Regions from separate parts of the Citrobacter braakii genome, predicted to be linked through region 2. Evidence: predicted binding sites of a transcription regulator. Region 2 holds the regulator's gene; the other holds the start of a gene.

Region 1 (8,128 bases), 1.3 Mb from region 2:
GGAAGCCATCAATTTAATTCGTAGTCTGCTGAAAGTTGACGCGCATTTAATTCCGATGTCGGAGCTACCGGTGGACCTGATGGCTATCGACGATCAGGGACATGAAGTCTATGGCGAAGTGAATATCGATCAGCTCACCATCCCGCCGCAGGAACTGATGCTGTCGCCAAAAGTCCCCACCACGCGGGAGGCAGTTGAAGCTATCGCCGAAGCGGATTTGATTTTGATAGGACCCGGCAGTTTTTACACCAGCCTGATGCCGCTCCTGCTGCTCGACGAATTAGCGCAGGCATTACGTCGCACACCTGCCCCGATGGTCTACATCGGCAATCTGGGTCGTGAATTAAGCCTGCCAGCAGCCAGCCTGACGCTTAACGATAAGCTGGCAATCATTGAACAGTACGTTGGCAGGAAAGTGATTGATGCGGTGGTTGTGGGCCCGAAAGTGGATGTATCCACCGTTACCGACCGCGTTGTTATTCAGGAAGTGCTGGAAGCCAGCGACATTCCCTACCGTCATGACCGCCAGCTATTGCATTACGCGCTGGAGAAAGCGGTACAGGCGCTGGGGTAATCCCAAGTGCGTGATTAGCATACAATCCTCATCGTAATGAGGATTGTACTTGTGGCTTACTGCATTAACCTCTCAGCACAGGTACCTGCTCGGCGGATATTGGCTCTTCGTATCTTGTGCCAAAATTAGACCACCGGGCAAGAATGGCAAAGAATACGGCCATAACCAGGCAACTTAAATTGAACAAAACCCAGGGTGCATAATCCAGCGTCGCCACCCCCAGCGTCTTCGCCATGAACATACCAGAAATTGTCCAAGGGAAAAGTCCTTCAAGTAGCGTGGCTCCAGACTCCATTGATCGGGACATATTAACCATATGCAATTTTTTGTTTTTAAAACAAGGATCATAAATATTCTTCACCAGAAAGAAACTGATGACTGCATTGCCAGTGCAGGCAACTAATAAAGAACTTGTGAACATTGTCGCCAACAGAGTACTGGTCACCGTTTTTAATTTCTTAACCAGTCGCCCAAGCAGCACATTAAGGCCACCAGAAACATCAAGTGCCGAAGCGAACATAAATGCACAAAGCATAACCACAATTGGGCTAACCATTGAATACATACCGCCACGATTAAGCAATATATTAATATTTTTAGTCGTAGATTCATTCATCGCGACATCTGAAAAATTGCTGATCATATTGGTATTAAAGCCATTAATCGATGCTTGAACGAGGTCCATCATGGTAAACGGCTGAAAAATTGCGCATATTGCCAGAGCAAAAAAAGAAGATGCGATCAAGACAATAATGGTATCCCATTTTTTTATCGCACCAATAAAGACCAGCAATGTCGGTAATATTAATAAAGGGTTAAGCCAGAATAATGAGTTTAGCGTTTTTTTCATGACCGGGATAGTATCTAGTTGGATTGAATTTACCACATTTAAATCTAACCCCGCGATATAAAACCCCAGGCAGGCAAACAAAAAAGCAGGAACCGATGTATACAACATATTTCTAATACTTTGATAAAGCTCAGCCCCCGCAGCTAACGCGGCCATGTTTGTGGTATCTGATAAAGGAGATAATTTATCACCAAAATAGGCACCGGAGATAACGGCTCCAGCAGTAATCGGCAATGACACATTCATCGCCGCAGCAACGGCAACCAACACCACACCAATTGTTCCTGCGGAACCCCATGAAGTGCCTGTAAATGTCGAGATGCAAACCGTCACTAAAAAAGCTGTAAGATATAAGTAAGCTGGGTTGATAATTTCCAGGCCATAATAGACCATTAACGGAATGGTACCACTAACCATCCAGCATCCAATCAACATACCGATCGACAGTAGAATTAACATTGCAGGGACGGCATCTTTTATTTTTTCTGTAAAAGTCTGGAGAATTTCCTTCCAGCCCGCGCCATAGTATCTAGCAAAAAAACCTGTAATAATCGTAATAACAATTAAGATAAATTCAACTGGGTAATTTAAAACCCCAATACCTATAAAGAAAACCAGGAAAATAGCCACTAATAACATCAATGCTGCATAAAAGCTCGGTTGCTTATTTGTGCTTACCATGTTATTTTCCCGCTATTAATATGTTTTTATAGAATCAAACGCATTCTCTAAGTCCGCGATTAACACCTCTGGAGATTCCTGTCCAATTGAAATCCTAATTAAACCAGGCGCCATCCCATCTTTGCATATTACATCCTGGTTATAACCGCGATTTGGAGAAATAATCAGGCTTTCATATCCCCCCCAACTGCACCCCGGTTTGAAAATTCTACAACTATCAATAATGGCTTTAACTTTTTCAAAACTGCCATCTTTAAGTTCAAAACTAATGAGACCAGAAGTACCAAACATTTGTTGTGAAACAATTTCACGTTGTTTTGCATCTGCCATAAGGGGGTGACAGATATTCTCAACCTCTGCTCTGCTATTGAGAAAAGTAAGAATTGCATAGGTATTATTCTGATGTTGTCTCATGCGCAGCGGCAACGTTCGTAAACCGCGAATCACTAGCCATGCACTATCCGGGGCCAGCACTGCGCCAAGAAGCTGATGTGAAAAATCACGAATAATATCAAGATAGACTTTTGCGCCTACCACAGCACCCGCCGTTAAATCACTGTGACCGCCGATATATTTAGTACAAGAGTGGAGCACTAAATCGAAACCAAGAGTCAATGGCTTTTGGAAGAGTGGCGTAGCCCATGTATTATCAATGGCAGTAATAATATTATTCTCTTTCGCCAACTCTGCTATCATCTGCAGATCCACAACTCGCATGGTCATTGTTCCTGGGGATTCCGTGTATATCATGCGAGTATTCGGCTTTATTTTCTGCCGAATATCCTCGACATCGCCACTGAGAACAATGTCATAGTCAATACCAAAGCGTTGTTGCATTTGCTTCACCAGCACAACTGTTGGACCATAAACATTATTCACCAGAATAATATGGTCACCACTTTTCAGCAGGCCAAACAATGTTGCGCTTATCGCGCCCATGCCCGAGCCAAAAACTTTGCAGGCCGCGCCACGCTCCAACGCTGCCAGTTTATGCTCTAACAGTTCCGTTGTTGGGTTAAGCCCCCGGGAATAGATGTACCGTTCAGCTTCGTGCTGCATATCATCACAGTATTGCTGATAGCTCTGCTGCACAAACAGACTGGTTTTTACTAGCGGAGGGCTGACTGCACCAAAATTTTTCTGGTGTTGTTCACCAACTCCAGAACATATCATGGCGTCCTGAACGGCATAATCATTCTCAGCGTAATTGCATATTATCTCTTTCATAATTTTCCTTTATATTTTCGTCAGGGAAATTTCTATAACAGGACAATTATAAAAAAAAGGAACAATGACAGCCTTTTGCTTGCTGCCAAAATGCTGAAAGAATCGTCAGAAATGTAAAGAATAAAACGATGAGATTCACAAAGCTGAAAAACAAAAATCAATTCAGCAAAGAATCAATTAGAGTGAGTGCATTAATTTTAAGAATAATAAATGGCAATAGAAAAACGAATACTATAATTATAAATGATAATACATTCTGTATTTTTCCAATCGCCATGGCATTTACGCGATGGCGAATTGGAAAGTGGAAACAATCTTACGATGCCGCGATAAACAACTCGCGCAGCTGATGCAACTGGTCGCGGATCGTCGCAGCCTCTTCAAATTCAAGATTCTGCGCATGCTGCATCATCTGCCCTTCCAGCTCATGAATCTTCTGCTGCAGCGCTTTTGGCGTCATATCCAGTTCGACAATTTCAGACTTCGCGCCTGCGCGTGACTTCCCTTTGCCTTTCGCCTTAGTCTTCGCAATATTCTGACCCAGCGCCAGAATATCGACCACTTTCTTGTTCAGCCCCTGCGGCGTAATACCGTGTTCTTCGTTGTAGAGCTGCTGTTTCTCACGACGGCGTTCAGTTTCACCTATCGCCTTAGCCATTGAGGCGGTAATTTTGTCACCGTAGAGAATAGCCTTCCCGTTGATATTACGCGCCGCACGGCCGATGGTCTGAATAAGCGAACGTTCAGAACGCAGGAACCCTTCTTTGTCTGCGTCCAGAATCGCCACCAGTGAGACCTCAGGCATGTCCAGACCCTCACGTAACAGGTTGATACCCACCAGCACGTCAAACTCGCCCAGACGCAGGTCACGAATGATTTCCATACGTTCCACGGTATCGATGTCTGAGTGCAGATAGCGCACCCGCTCACCGTGCTCTTCGAGGTATTCGGTGAGATCCTCTGCCATCCGTTTCGTGAGCGTAGTGACCAGCACACGTTCGTTAATCGCCGCACGGATGCGGATCTCAGACAGCAGATCGTCAACCTGCGTCGCCACCGGGCGTACCTCAATGATAGGATCCAGCAGGCCGGTCGGTCGTACTACCTGATCGACGACGTCATCACCGGATTTCTCCAGTTCATAGTTGCCCGGCGTCGCTGAGACGTAGATGGTCTGCGGGGCCAGCGCTTCAAACTCTTCAAATTTAAGCGGACGGTTATCCAGCGCCGACGGTAGACGGAATCCGTATTCGACCAGAGTCTCTTTACGCGCCCGGTCACCACGATACATACCGCCAATTTGCGGGATAGTGACGTGGGATTCATCCACCACCAGCAGGCCGTCGGCAGGCAGGTAATCAAACAACGTCGGCGGCGGCTCGCCGGGGCCACGCCCGGACAGATAGCGGGAGTAGTTTTCAATCCCCGAGCAGTAACCCAGCTCATTCATCATTTCCAGATCGAACTGCGTACGCTGACTTAGCCGCTGTTCTTCCAGCAGTTTGTTATTTGCCAGCAGGACCTTACGCCGCTCTGCCAGCTCAACTTTGATTTCTTCCATCGCCTGCACGATACGTTCGCGCGGCGTCACGTAGTGCGTTTTAGGATAGATGGTGTAGCGCGAAATCGTGGATTCAACCTGCCCGGTAAGCGGGTCAAACAGCGATAAACGTTCGACCTCTTCATCAAACAGTTCCACGCGCAGCGCAATGTCGTCGGATTCAGCCGGGAAAATGTCGATCACTTCACCACGCACGCGGAAGGTTCCGCGCTGAAATGCCTGATCGTTGCGGGTATATTGCAGTTCCGCCAGGCGGCGCAGGATCGCACGCTGGTCGATAATCATCCCCACCGTCAGATGCAGCATCATTTTCAGATACAGATCCGGATCGCCCAAACCATAGATAGCGGAAACTGACGCGACAACGACGACATCCCGACGTTCCAGCAGCGCTTTGGTCGCCGACAGACGCATCTGCTCAATATGTTCGTTAACCGAGGCATCCTTCTCGATGAAGGTGTCAGAACTTGGAACGTAGGCTTCCGGTTGATAATAGTCGTAGTAGGAGACGAAATACTCCACCGCGTTATCCGGGAAGAACTCTTTCATCTCACCGTACAACTGCGCGGCCAGCGTCTTATTGGGAGCCAGCACCATGGTAGGCCGCTGCAAGTCCGCAATTACGTTAGCGATGGTGAATGTCTTCCCCGAGCCCGTCACCCCCAGTAGCGTCTGATGCGCCAGACCATCCTCCAGCCCTTCTTCCAGACGGCGAATAGCCTCAGGCTGATCGCCAGAGGGTTTAAAAGCGGAATTTAGTTTGAACGGTTTACTCATGAGCAGCTACCTGAAGCAATGGGCGGGCAGGTGTGTAATTTTACTCGCAGTCGTATATTTTGCCAGTAAAATATACTGGATGAAAAAACAGTAACGCACCAGAATATTTCTGATACGCCATCAGAATGACCGTGACCGCAGGCTAAAATTTGGCCTCAGACAAGATAAAACACCAGCAAAAACGTGTTATCCCCAAAGCAATGACTTTTTTAACATTTGTCAAGCCGCCCGATGAAAGTTTTGTGGCAACGCATGACACTTCTGCGACAGCCATTGATTTTATCTAACATTCTGTAATTTAATGACTATTATCCCGAGCCGTCTTTCGCATCAATTTAGTCGCAGGCCGCGTCTTCTCTCGCTTACATTGTGTTTTCTAACTCTAATACACAAGGTTATCCACAGGAATAGTGGATAACTGCCTCCAGCCCGTATGGACTGTAGCCTGGCAAAAACGCCCTCACTCCCTTTTCCGGAGGGATAAAAAAAATTTATCGCTATTTTTTGATATTTATCAGCTAACGAAGCGGCCTGGAATGGCCGGGATCTTGCTCGCATTTTCATCATTTTCTTGCCTGCACCATTACGACACCGCCAGGCACTGGCAATGTGCACAAAACAACGCCAGCCCTCCGGCCAGCCAGACGTTACCGCCTGCGCGGCACACTCTCCTGCTGTTTTTTGACCCCAATCCCTCTTCTGGCAAGAGAATTGCAATTTTCTTCCGACGACCTGTACGTGGGGCGGATAGCATCATGCTGGAGGAATCTATGTTGAGTCTTCGCGCAGTGAATCATTATTACGGTAATCAACACTCCCTATGGGATGTGGATCTCGACCTGCTGCCCGGTAAATGTACCGGTGTGCTGGGGCTTCCAGGGATGGGAAAGACTACGCTGACCAATTGCATTATCGGCAATTTACCGATCGAAAGCGGCACCATGTTCTGGCATCAGGCTGGCGCGCCGCCGCGCGACCTGAGTCCCATTCCGGCGGCAAATCGCATCGCGCTGGGCATTAACTACGTTTCACAAGAGAGACGGATTTTTTCGCAATTGACGGTAGAGGAAAATCTGCATATTGCGCGCCAGGCGGTTGAGGAAAGCGAAACGATGAACAGCAGTGATATTTACCGCCTGTTTCCACAGTTGTTCGTACTGCGTCAGGCCAAAGGGGCGGCATTATCGGAAGATGATCAGCACCAGCTTGCGCTCGCCAGCGCGCTGGTCACACGCCCGCGCCTGCTGATCCTCGATGAGCCCACGCGGGGAAGTGGCCAGGCATATATCCACAAGCTGGGAAACCTGGTGGTAAGGTTAAGCCAGGAGCTCGGCATCGCCATAATGCTCGCGGAGCAGAGCCTGCCGTTTATTCGTCGGGTCGCTGACTGCTACTGCCTGTTATACCGTGGGCGCAGCGTGGCTCAGGGACAAATCACACAGCTCAGCAACCCGCTAATCAACGATTGGTTGACGCCACAGACAAAACGCTAAGATCGATATAACGTCCTGTCGATGCCCGCTCCGGCTCTTCTGCCAGCCAGGGAATTTCCCCCAGCAGCGGAGCCGCAAGCATACGCCTGAGCGTTGCCATATATTCAGCATGACGCTTGCCAGGTGGCGTCACATCATTGGCGACCCATCCGGCAAGCGTCAGTCCGGCCTGCTGCACCGCCTGGGCGGTCAGCACAGCGTGGTTGATGCACCCGAGCTTAACGCCAACCACCAGAATAACCGGCAGCTGCTCTGTTTTTACCCAATCAGCAAAACTCAGCGTTGGCGAAAGCGGCGTAAACCAACCGCCGGCACCTTCCACCAGCACCCAGTCAGCCTGTTGTTCCAGCGCGCGTAAACCCGCAGACATTACTGAGGCCTGAATGGGGCGACCTTCGTCCGCGCTGATGATATGCGGTGAGGTAGGTTCCGCGAAGGTATAGGGGTTGATAGCCGCATAATCCACCGTCACAACGCTGTTGCGCTGTAATGCCAGGGCATCGCTATTACGCAGACCTTCAACCGTCATTTCACTGCCCGACGCCACTGGCTTATAGCCGACGGTTCGCAATCCCCTCTGCCCCGCCGCCTGTAGCAACGCGCAGCTGGCGATAGTTTTCCCCACTTCGGTATCCGTCCCGGTGACAAAAAAAGTGTTAGTCACGTTGAATCACTCCCAAAAATAGATGATAGGTCAGCGGATATTTCCCCTGCTGGAAGGGCCAGGCTAGCTGTAGCTGGCGCAGCTGTGAGCGGGTCAGTACGCGCGGCTCGCGGCCATCATGCAAATGCGTCGCGCCAATGCCCTTCAGCGAGCGCATGGCGCTCAGCGCATCGTCAAACCACAGCGTGACGGCATGAGACTGGTATTCAACGTCCCACCCATGCAGGGCGTTTTCCAGTTGATCCACGGGCAAAAAACGATTGGCGTGCTCCCGCTCATCAACCGCTCGCCACGCCTGACG
Region 2 (8,128 bases):
GTGACGCACATTAAAGCCGGCGATCGCGTGGTTTACGCTCAGTCTCCCCTGGGCGCCTACAGCTCAGTGCATAACGTCCCGGCTGATAAAACCGCTATTTTGCCCAACGCTATCTCGTTTGAACAAGCTGCAGCCTCATTTCTTAAAGGGCTCACCGTTTTTTATCTGTTGCGTAAGACCTATGAAATTCAGCCCGATGAACCATTTTTGTTCCATGCGGCAGCAGGCGGCGTCGGTATGATTGCCTGCCAGTGGGCAAAAGCATTGGGTGCGAAGCTGATTGGCACCGTCGGTAATGCGCAAAAAGCGCAAATTGCGCTGCAGGCCGGCGCATGGCAGGTCATTAACTATCGTGAAGAGAGCATTGTAGAACGTGTAAAAGAGATCACTGGCGGTAAAAAAGTGCGGGTGGTGTATGACTCGGTGGGGAAAGATACCTGGGAAGCCTCACTGGATTGCCTGCAGCGCCGGGGGCTCATGGTCAGCTTTGGTAATGCTTCCGGACCGGTGACTGGCGTTAACTTAGGCATTCTGAATCAGAAAGGTTCGCTGTACGTGACTCGCCCTTCACTCCAGGGTTACATCACCAACCACCATGAATTAACCGAAGCCAGCAATGAGCTTTTCTCGCTGATTGCCAGCGGAGTGATCAAAGTGGATGTCGCACCGGGCCAGACGTTCGCACTGCACGACGCGCAGCATGCTCATGAAGTGCTGGAAAGCCGGGCCACACAGGGGTCGAGTTTGCTGATCCCGTAACGCCCTCATTTCCGTTAAATAATTCAAGCCGCCAACAAACCTGCGGTTTGAATTATGAAGGGGCAAGAAAGAATTAGGGCTTCCCGTAGGAAGCCCTTTCTTTTTTTAGTTCGGCTGTATGTAGGGTACAGCTCGATGAATTCGTTAACCTGGCAATAGTGACAGATTTGATAATCAATTCCTATTTGCTTCTAAAGGCAATGTTGCAGGTTGTGACACACCGCTCAATACCTTAGTAAAATCGGCGGTTATTGCGCTGATACTGTGGGACTTTTGGCGCTTTTATCGCCTTGATAACCCACACCACGGCAACGGCCAATAACAGCCAGGGCAACAGTTTAATCATCAACGCAAATAGTCCGCCCAAAAACATCACCACAGTGGCTACCACCAATGCGGCCAGCACTCCCAGCAAAGATACGCCGGTGACCATCAGCATTATAAAAAATCCAATCACAAAAAGTAGTTCCAGCATGGCTCTCTCCCGAAATGAAATACTCTCCACAGCTTTACAAGAAACATGCCAAAATTAATATATTGATTTATAAAGCAAACGCCCCGCGACGAAGCGCAGGGCGTGGTGAAATTCACTAACTTTTGGTGAAAACTTAACATTTGTCTGCCACCAGCTTCAGCGCATGTTCCAGAACCTCAATATCTGCCCCGGCTTTATGCGCATTTTCGCTCAGATAGCGACGCCACTGCCGTGCCCCAGGAATCCCCTGAAACAGTCCCAGCATATGGCGCGTGACATGCCCCAAATAGGTTCCTTTACTCAGTTCACGCTCAATATATGGATACATCGCACGCACTACGGCGACCGGATCGGCATCTTCGCTGGTGACAGCAAAAATCTCGCGGTCAACGGACGCCAGAATGCCTGGGTTTTGATAAGCTTCGCGCCCCACCATCACGCCATCCATATGTTGCAGATGGATTTTCGCTTCTTCCAGCGATTTTATGCCACCGTTGATCGACATCGTCAGATGCGGAAAATCGCGCTTTAGCTGATAAACACGGTCATAATCCAGCGGTGGGATTTCGCGGTTTTCTTTCGGGCTTAGCCCGGACAGCCAGGCCTTGCGGGCGTGGATGATAAACATCTCACATTCACCGTTACCGGAGACCGTGTTGATGAAATCGCACAGGAATTCGTAGCTGTCCTGGTCATCAATACCGATACGGGTTTTCACCGTTACCGGAATCGATACCACATCGCGCATCGCTTTGACGCAATCAGCGACCAGTTGCGCATTCCCCATCAGACAGGCACCAAACATTCCATTCTGTACACGGTCGGAAGGGCAACCCACGTTGAGGTTAATTTCGTCATAGCCCCGTTGTTCAGCAAGCTTTGCGCACTGCGCCAGCGCAGCCGGATCGCTCCCGCCCAGTTGCAAAGCGACCGGATGTTCTTCTTCGCTATACGCCAGATAATCGCCTTTACCATGAATGATCGCGCCGGTGGTTACCATCTCCGTGTAGAGCAGCGTCTGGCTGGACAGTAAGCGCAAAAAGTAGCGGCAATGTCTGTCCGTCCAGTCGAGCATCGGCGCGATAGAAAAACGATGAGCGGGAAAAGCGGTAGACTGAGATTCAGGCAGCATGGCGAATATTCAAGCATCCGGTTAAAAAAGGGGCGCTACTATAGCATAGACCGTTACGATAGTGAGCCACATCCTCGCGGTTCCCCCTCCCTGCTCCCCGACAAGCGCTATTTACGCCCCGGTTTTCCGTCGTGAGATCCAAAAAACTGCGGCGGATGGTCGACCCAACGGTCCTCACGCGTGGCGGCATAAACCGGATTAAGCGGATAATAAATACGATTGTATTTTTTGTTCGCCTCACCCACGACCAGCAGACGAACCTCTTCACTGGTGTTATTGATAAAGGTGTGACACACGCCGGTGCCCGCCGGGAAACCGACGCTGTCGCCCGGCTCCAGCTTCCATAAATAACCGTTAATCCAGGCTTCAGGATATCCCTCCAGCACATAGATAAACTCTTCCTCATCACTTTCAGCGTGCGGATACGAGGTGCGTCGGCCCGGCGGCAGGCGCTCATGATGAATGCCGAGTCGCCCTAACCCCAGCTTGCGGGCAAGCGGCGCACCTATGGAAAACAGCTCATCGCTGTCGGGATAGGTGGAGTCATCAGCCCCCTCAACTTCACGCCAGTGACGAATACAATCGGGTCTTTTCATGATTATTTTCCAGTATTGCGATGGGTCAGGTATAGCACACCGCGGTGGATCTCGGTGTTTTAAACAGAACATGTTAAAGTAAGGGATTAACCTTGCACGCAAATCGAGGCGCCAAATGGACAAAACCACCACGCAGGAGTTATTGGCTCAAGCTGAAAAACTCTGTGCGCAACGCAACGTACGGCTTACGCCACAACGCCTCGAAGTGCTGCGCCTGATGAGCCTGCAGGAAGGCGCAATCAGCGCTTACGACCTACTTGACCTGTTGCGGGAAACCGAGCCGCAGGCCAAGCCGCCGACCGTGTATCGTGCGCTTGATTTTCTGCTGGAACAAGGGTTTGTGCACAAGGTGGAATCCACCAACAGCTATGTGCTTTGCCATCTGTTCGATCAGCCAACTCACAGTTCCGCAATGTTCATTTGCGACCGCTGTGGTGTGGTAAAAGAAGAGTGCGCGGAAGGCGTGGAAGACATCATGCATACGCTGGCAGCAAAAATGGGCTTTGCCCTGCGACATAACGTTATTGAAGCCCACGGACTATGCCCGGCCTGTGTGGAGGTTGAGTCATGTCGTCACCCTGGCGAATGCCAGCATGACCATACGATTCAGGTGAAGAAGAAAGTTGGGCGTTAAGCGGGTGGGAGAGCGTACATCCTTGTACTCTCAGGAGGGAAGGGTTAATTACCAGCGGTAATCATTACGTTTTTCCCAATCGGTCACTTCTTTCTCCGCCTGATCTTTCGCGTAACCGTAACGCTCCTGGACTTTACCGACCAGTTGGTCACGTTTACCTTCAATGACCGTCATATCATCATCGGTCAGTTTGCCCCATTGCTCTTTCACTTTACCTTTAAACTGCTTCCAGTTACCGCCGACTTCGTCTTTATTCATCATCAAGTCCTCATCGTTAGGTTGTGAATAGCGAGAGTGCCATGTCCAGACACATGCTGTTTTTGCTGGACGTGAGAATAAGTGTAGTCAGGGATTCTGGGTTTTATTTACTATTCGGAATTTTTAACCATCCGTTCAGGCAAACCAGGTTCCATTACGCCAGTGACGCCGCCAGATAAAGGCCAGGGAAAGCCCACGCAGCGCGAGAAAAACGGTTAACGCCAGCCACAAACCATGATTTCCCAGCAACGGTAAAGCCAGTAGCGTTAATGCGAACCCTGCTGCGGCAACGGCCATACTGTTGCGCATTTCTGCAGCCCGTGTCGCTCCAATAAACATACCGTCGAGCAGATAACACCACACTCCCACCAGCGGCAAAACCACCTGCCAGAAAAGATAGCGATCGGCCAACAGTTGGATTTGCGGCAGCGAGGTCAGCAGCGCAACAATCTGCTCGCCAAACAGGGCGTAAACCAGCGAAAACAGAATAGCCACAATACCGGACTGTCGACAGGCCGCCCGCCAGACATCAAGCAACTGGCTGCCATCCCTCGCCCCATAGGCCTGACCCGAATGCGCTTCCACAGCATAGGCAAATCCATCCAGCGCGTAGGCGGTAAACGTCAGCAGAGTCATCAGAACGGCGTTAACCGCGATGATGTCGCCTCCCAAACGCGCGCCCAGAACCGTAATGGCCCCAAAGCAGAGCTGTAGCAGCAGCGAACGCAGCATGATGTCGCGGTTGAGCGCCAGTAAACGACGGAAGTTGCCACGCCACGCCAGCTTCAACATTGCCAGCGAAATTCCACGCATATGCAGGACTTTGCGTACCATCATCAGGCCAATCAGCAGCGTGGCATATTCGGCAATCACCGTCGCCAACGCCGCCCCCTGCACGTTCATATGCAGGCCCATTACCAGCCATAAATCGAGCACAATGTTGAGAATATTTCCGACAATCAACAGGATAACTGGCGCGCGCGCATACTGAACGCCAAGCAGCCAGCCGAGCAGCACCAGATTCGCCAGCGACGCGGGTGCGCTTAACCAGCGGATTTCCAGAAAACGTCGGGCCTGCTCCAGTACCGCCTCACTTCCGCCGACAATGTGCAGAGCCAGATCGATAATCGGCGTACGGAACAGTGCGATAAGCAGCCCCGCGCCCAGCGCCAGCAATAGCGGCTGCACCAACGCGCGCGCCAGCGCCTGCGGATTTTTCGCGCCAAATGCCTGCGCGGTAAGGCCGGTGGTACTCATGCGCAAAAAAAGCAGCAGCATAAAGAGAAAGCTGGTCGCCGTGGCGCCAACAGCAACGCCGCCAAGATAGACCGGACTGTCCAGATGACCAATCACCGCGGTGTCCACCAGTCCCAACAGGGGAACGGTGATATTGGAGAAGATCATCGGTAAGGCGAGGTGCCAGAGTGCTTTATCAGAAGAGGTAAAGAAAGGCATACAGGAGAGCCTGAGAAGAAGTTAGATATACTGAAAAAAGATGCTGTGTAGGCCCGGTAAGCGTAGCGCCACCGGGCAAGTTGCCGGATAGCGACGTAAACGTCTTATCCGGCCGACAGGTAATCAACAGAAAATTACAGCCATTCACCGTTACGAATGACGCCTACCGCCAACCCTTCAATAGTGAAGTTTTGCTCGCGCAGGTCGACAACAATAGGTTTAAATTCGCTGTTTTCAGGCAGGAGTTCAACCTTGTTGCCCTGCTTTTTCAGGCGCTTAACGGTGACTTCGTCGTCGATACGGGCAACAACAACCTGACCGTTACGCACATCCTGAGTTTTATGCACAGCCAGTAAATCACCGTCCATAATACCGATGTCTTTCATCGACATACCGCTAACGCGCAGCAGAAAATCGGCGTTCGGTTTGAACAGTGAAGGATCGACCTGATAGTGGCCTTCGATGTGCTGCTGCGCCAGCAGTGGCTCGCCTGCCGCTACGCGTCCGACAAGCGGTAACCCTTCTTCTTCTTCCTGCAGCAGTCGAATACCGCGCGATGCGCCGGATACAATTTCAAGAACGCCTTTACGCGCAAGCGCTTTCAGGTGTTCTTCAGCGGCGTTTGGGGAACGGAACCCCAAACGCTGCGCGATCTCCGCACGCGTCGGTGGCATACCTGTCTGGCTGATGTGATCCCTAATGAGATCAAACACCTCTTGCTGCCTGGCCGTTAACGCTTTCATTCCGCCCCCTGGGTGTATATACAGTTATGCTGTGAGTATATACAGCTAAAGGTGATTTTGGAACCGCAAACTGCACAAAAAACAGGAGATTTATGCAGTTGTGGAATCTTTATCGCAAATGCGACCACAACAGGATGCCCCAGGTGATCAGAGCGACAAAAATAGACAGCAATACCGCTGCCGAGCCCATATCTTTCGCCCGACCGGAAAGTTCGTGATACTCAGAGCCAATACGGTCAACCACCGCCTCAATCGCACTGTTGAGGATTTCAACGATCATCACCAGCATCACGGAACCAATCAACAGCACGCGGGTAATGGCGTCGACGTCCAGCCAGCAGGCGATGGCTACGCCCAACAGTACGGCAACGCTTTCCTGGCGGAATGCCGCCTCATTGATCCATGCGGCGCGAAAACCTTTCCAGGAATAGCCTGCAGCTTTGATAATTCGGGTGAATCCAGTGGTATTATTGGCCATCAAAAAGAACCTTTTTACATTATTAGCGTCAATGTCATTGTAACGTTACCCCGTTTGTTTCAGGGTGTGGCAAAGCAGCGCGAAGTATGACCGGATACACCAGAAATTCACTAAACTTTCTGATATCCTTGCAGCGCATTTGCATTATTAACCAGAGGCTTTACATCGTTTATGTCCGGCTGGCCACGAATTTACTACAAATTACTGAATTTACCATTAAGCGTCCTGGTAAAAAGCAAGTCTATTCCGGCAGAACCTGCCCCGGAATTGGGGCTCGATACTTCGCGTCCCATTATGTACGTCCTACCGTACAATTCAAAAGCAGACTTGCTGACGCTGCGTGCCCAATGTCTGGTGCACGATCTCCCGGATCCCCTGGAACCGCTGGAGATAGACGGAACTCTGCTGCCGCGCTACGTGTTTATTCACGGCGGCCCGCGCGTGTTCACCTATTACACGCCGAAAGAAGAGTCCATTAAGCTGTTCCATAACTATCTCGACTTGCATCGCAGCAATCCAGACCTGGATGTGCAAATGGTGCCGGTTTCGGTGATGTTTGGCCGTGCGCCTGGGCGTGAAAAAGGCGAGGTCAATCCGCCGCTGCGCATGCTGAACGGCGTACAGAAATTCTTTGCTGTGTCCTGGCTGGGTCGCGACAGTTTTGTCCGCTTCTCCCCATCGGTCTCCCTGCGTCGCATGGCGGACGAACACGGTACGGATAAAATCATCGCTCAGAAGCTGGCTCGCGTGGCGCGCATGCACTTTGCTCGTCAGCGTCTGGCCGCAGTCGGCCCGCGCCTCCCTGCCCGCCAGGACCTGTTCAATAAGCTGCTGGCCTCAAAAGCTATCGCTCGCGCGGTAGAAGATGAAGCGCGCAGTAAAAAAATCTCCCACGAAAAAGCGCAGCAAAATGCCATTGCGCTGATGGAAGAGATTGCCGCCAACTTCTCCTACGAGATGATTCGTCTGACAGACCGTATTCTGGGCTTTACCTGGAACCGTCTGTATCAGGGGATTAACGTTCACAATGCGGAGCGTGTACGTCAGTTGGCGCACGATGGGCACGAAATCGTCTATGTTCCGTGCCACCGCAGCCATATGGACTATATGCTGCTGTCGTACGTTCTGTACCACCAGGGGCTGGTTCCGCCGCACATCGCTGCCGGTATCAACCTGAACTTCTGGCCAGCAGGTCCGATTTTCCGTCGTCTGGGCGCGTTCTTTATTCGTCGTACCTTCAAGGGCAACAAGCTCTATTCCACCGTTTTCCGCGAATACCTGGGCGAGTTGTTCAGCCGCGGCTACTCGGTTGAATACTTTGTCGAAGGAGGCCGTTCACGTACCGGGCGTCTGCTCGACCCGAAAACCGGCACGCTGTCGATGACCATTCAGGCGATGCTGCGCGGCGGTACGCGTCCGATTACCCTCGTACCCATCTACATCGGCTACGAGCACGTAATGGAAGTGGGCACGTACGCGAAAGAGCTGCGTGGCGCGACGAAAGAGAAAGAGAGTTTGCCGCAAATGCTGCGTGGCTTGAGCAAGCTGCGTAATCTGGGTCAGGGTTATGTCAACTTTGGCGAACCGATGCCATTGAT

Evidence for each region. Region 2 encodes LexA, which represses DNA repair genes until DNA is damaged. Its sites were predicted from a motif close to TNCTGTATGTACATACAGNA; they were not measured.
Region 1: the regulator LexA is predicted to act here: its motif matches at 5,744-5,763, upstream of uvrB (excinuclease ABC subunit UvrB).

What each region holds. Positions count from the first base shown of each region.
Region 1 covers NZ_CP045771.1:4,280,945-4,289,072, forward strand. Annotated here, with positions in the region: gene yvcK (uridine diphosphate-N-acetylglucosamine-binding protein YvcK) at 1-574, shown strand, start outside; gene nhaC (Na+/H+ antiporter NhaC) at 639-2,105, opposite strand; gene GFC06_RS20245 (trans-sulfuration enzyme family protein) at 2,121-3,332, opposite strand; gene uvrB (excinuclease ABC subunit UvrB) at 3,649-5,670, opposite strand; gene GFC06_RS20255 (ATP-binding cassette domain-containing protein) at 6,441-7,163, shown strand; gene bioD (dethiobiotin synthase) at 7,129-7,827, opposite strand; gene bioC (malonyl-ACP O-methyltransferase BioC) at 7,820-8,128, opposite strand, start outside.
Region 2 covers NZ_CP045771.1:622,625-630,752, forward strand. Annotated here, with positions in the region: gene GFC06_RS02845 (quinone oxidoreductase) at 1-759, shown strand, start outside; gene pspG (envelope stress response protein PspG) at 992-1,234, opposite strand; gene dusA (tRNA dihydrouridine(20/20a) synthase DusA) at 1,368-2,366, opposite strand; gene GFC06_RS02860 (cupin domain-containing protein) at 2,474-2,962, opposite strand; gene zur (zinc uptake transcriptional repressor Zur) at 3,078-3,596, shown strand; gene GFC06_RS02870 (CsbD family protein) at 3,645-3,854, opposite strand; gene dinF (MATE family efflux transporter DinF) at 3,990-5,309, opposite strand; gene lexA (transcriptional repressor LexA) at 5,444-6,052, opposite strand; gene GFC06_RS02885 (diacylglycerol kinase) at 6,162-6,530, opposite strand; gene plsB (glycerol-3-phosphate 1-O-acyltransferase PlsB) at 6,702-8,128, shown strand, end outside.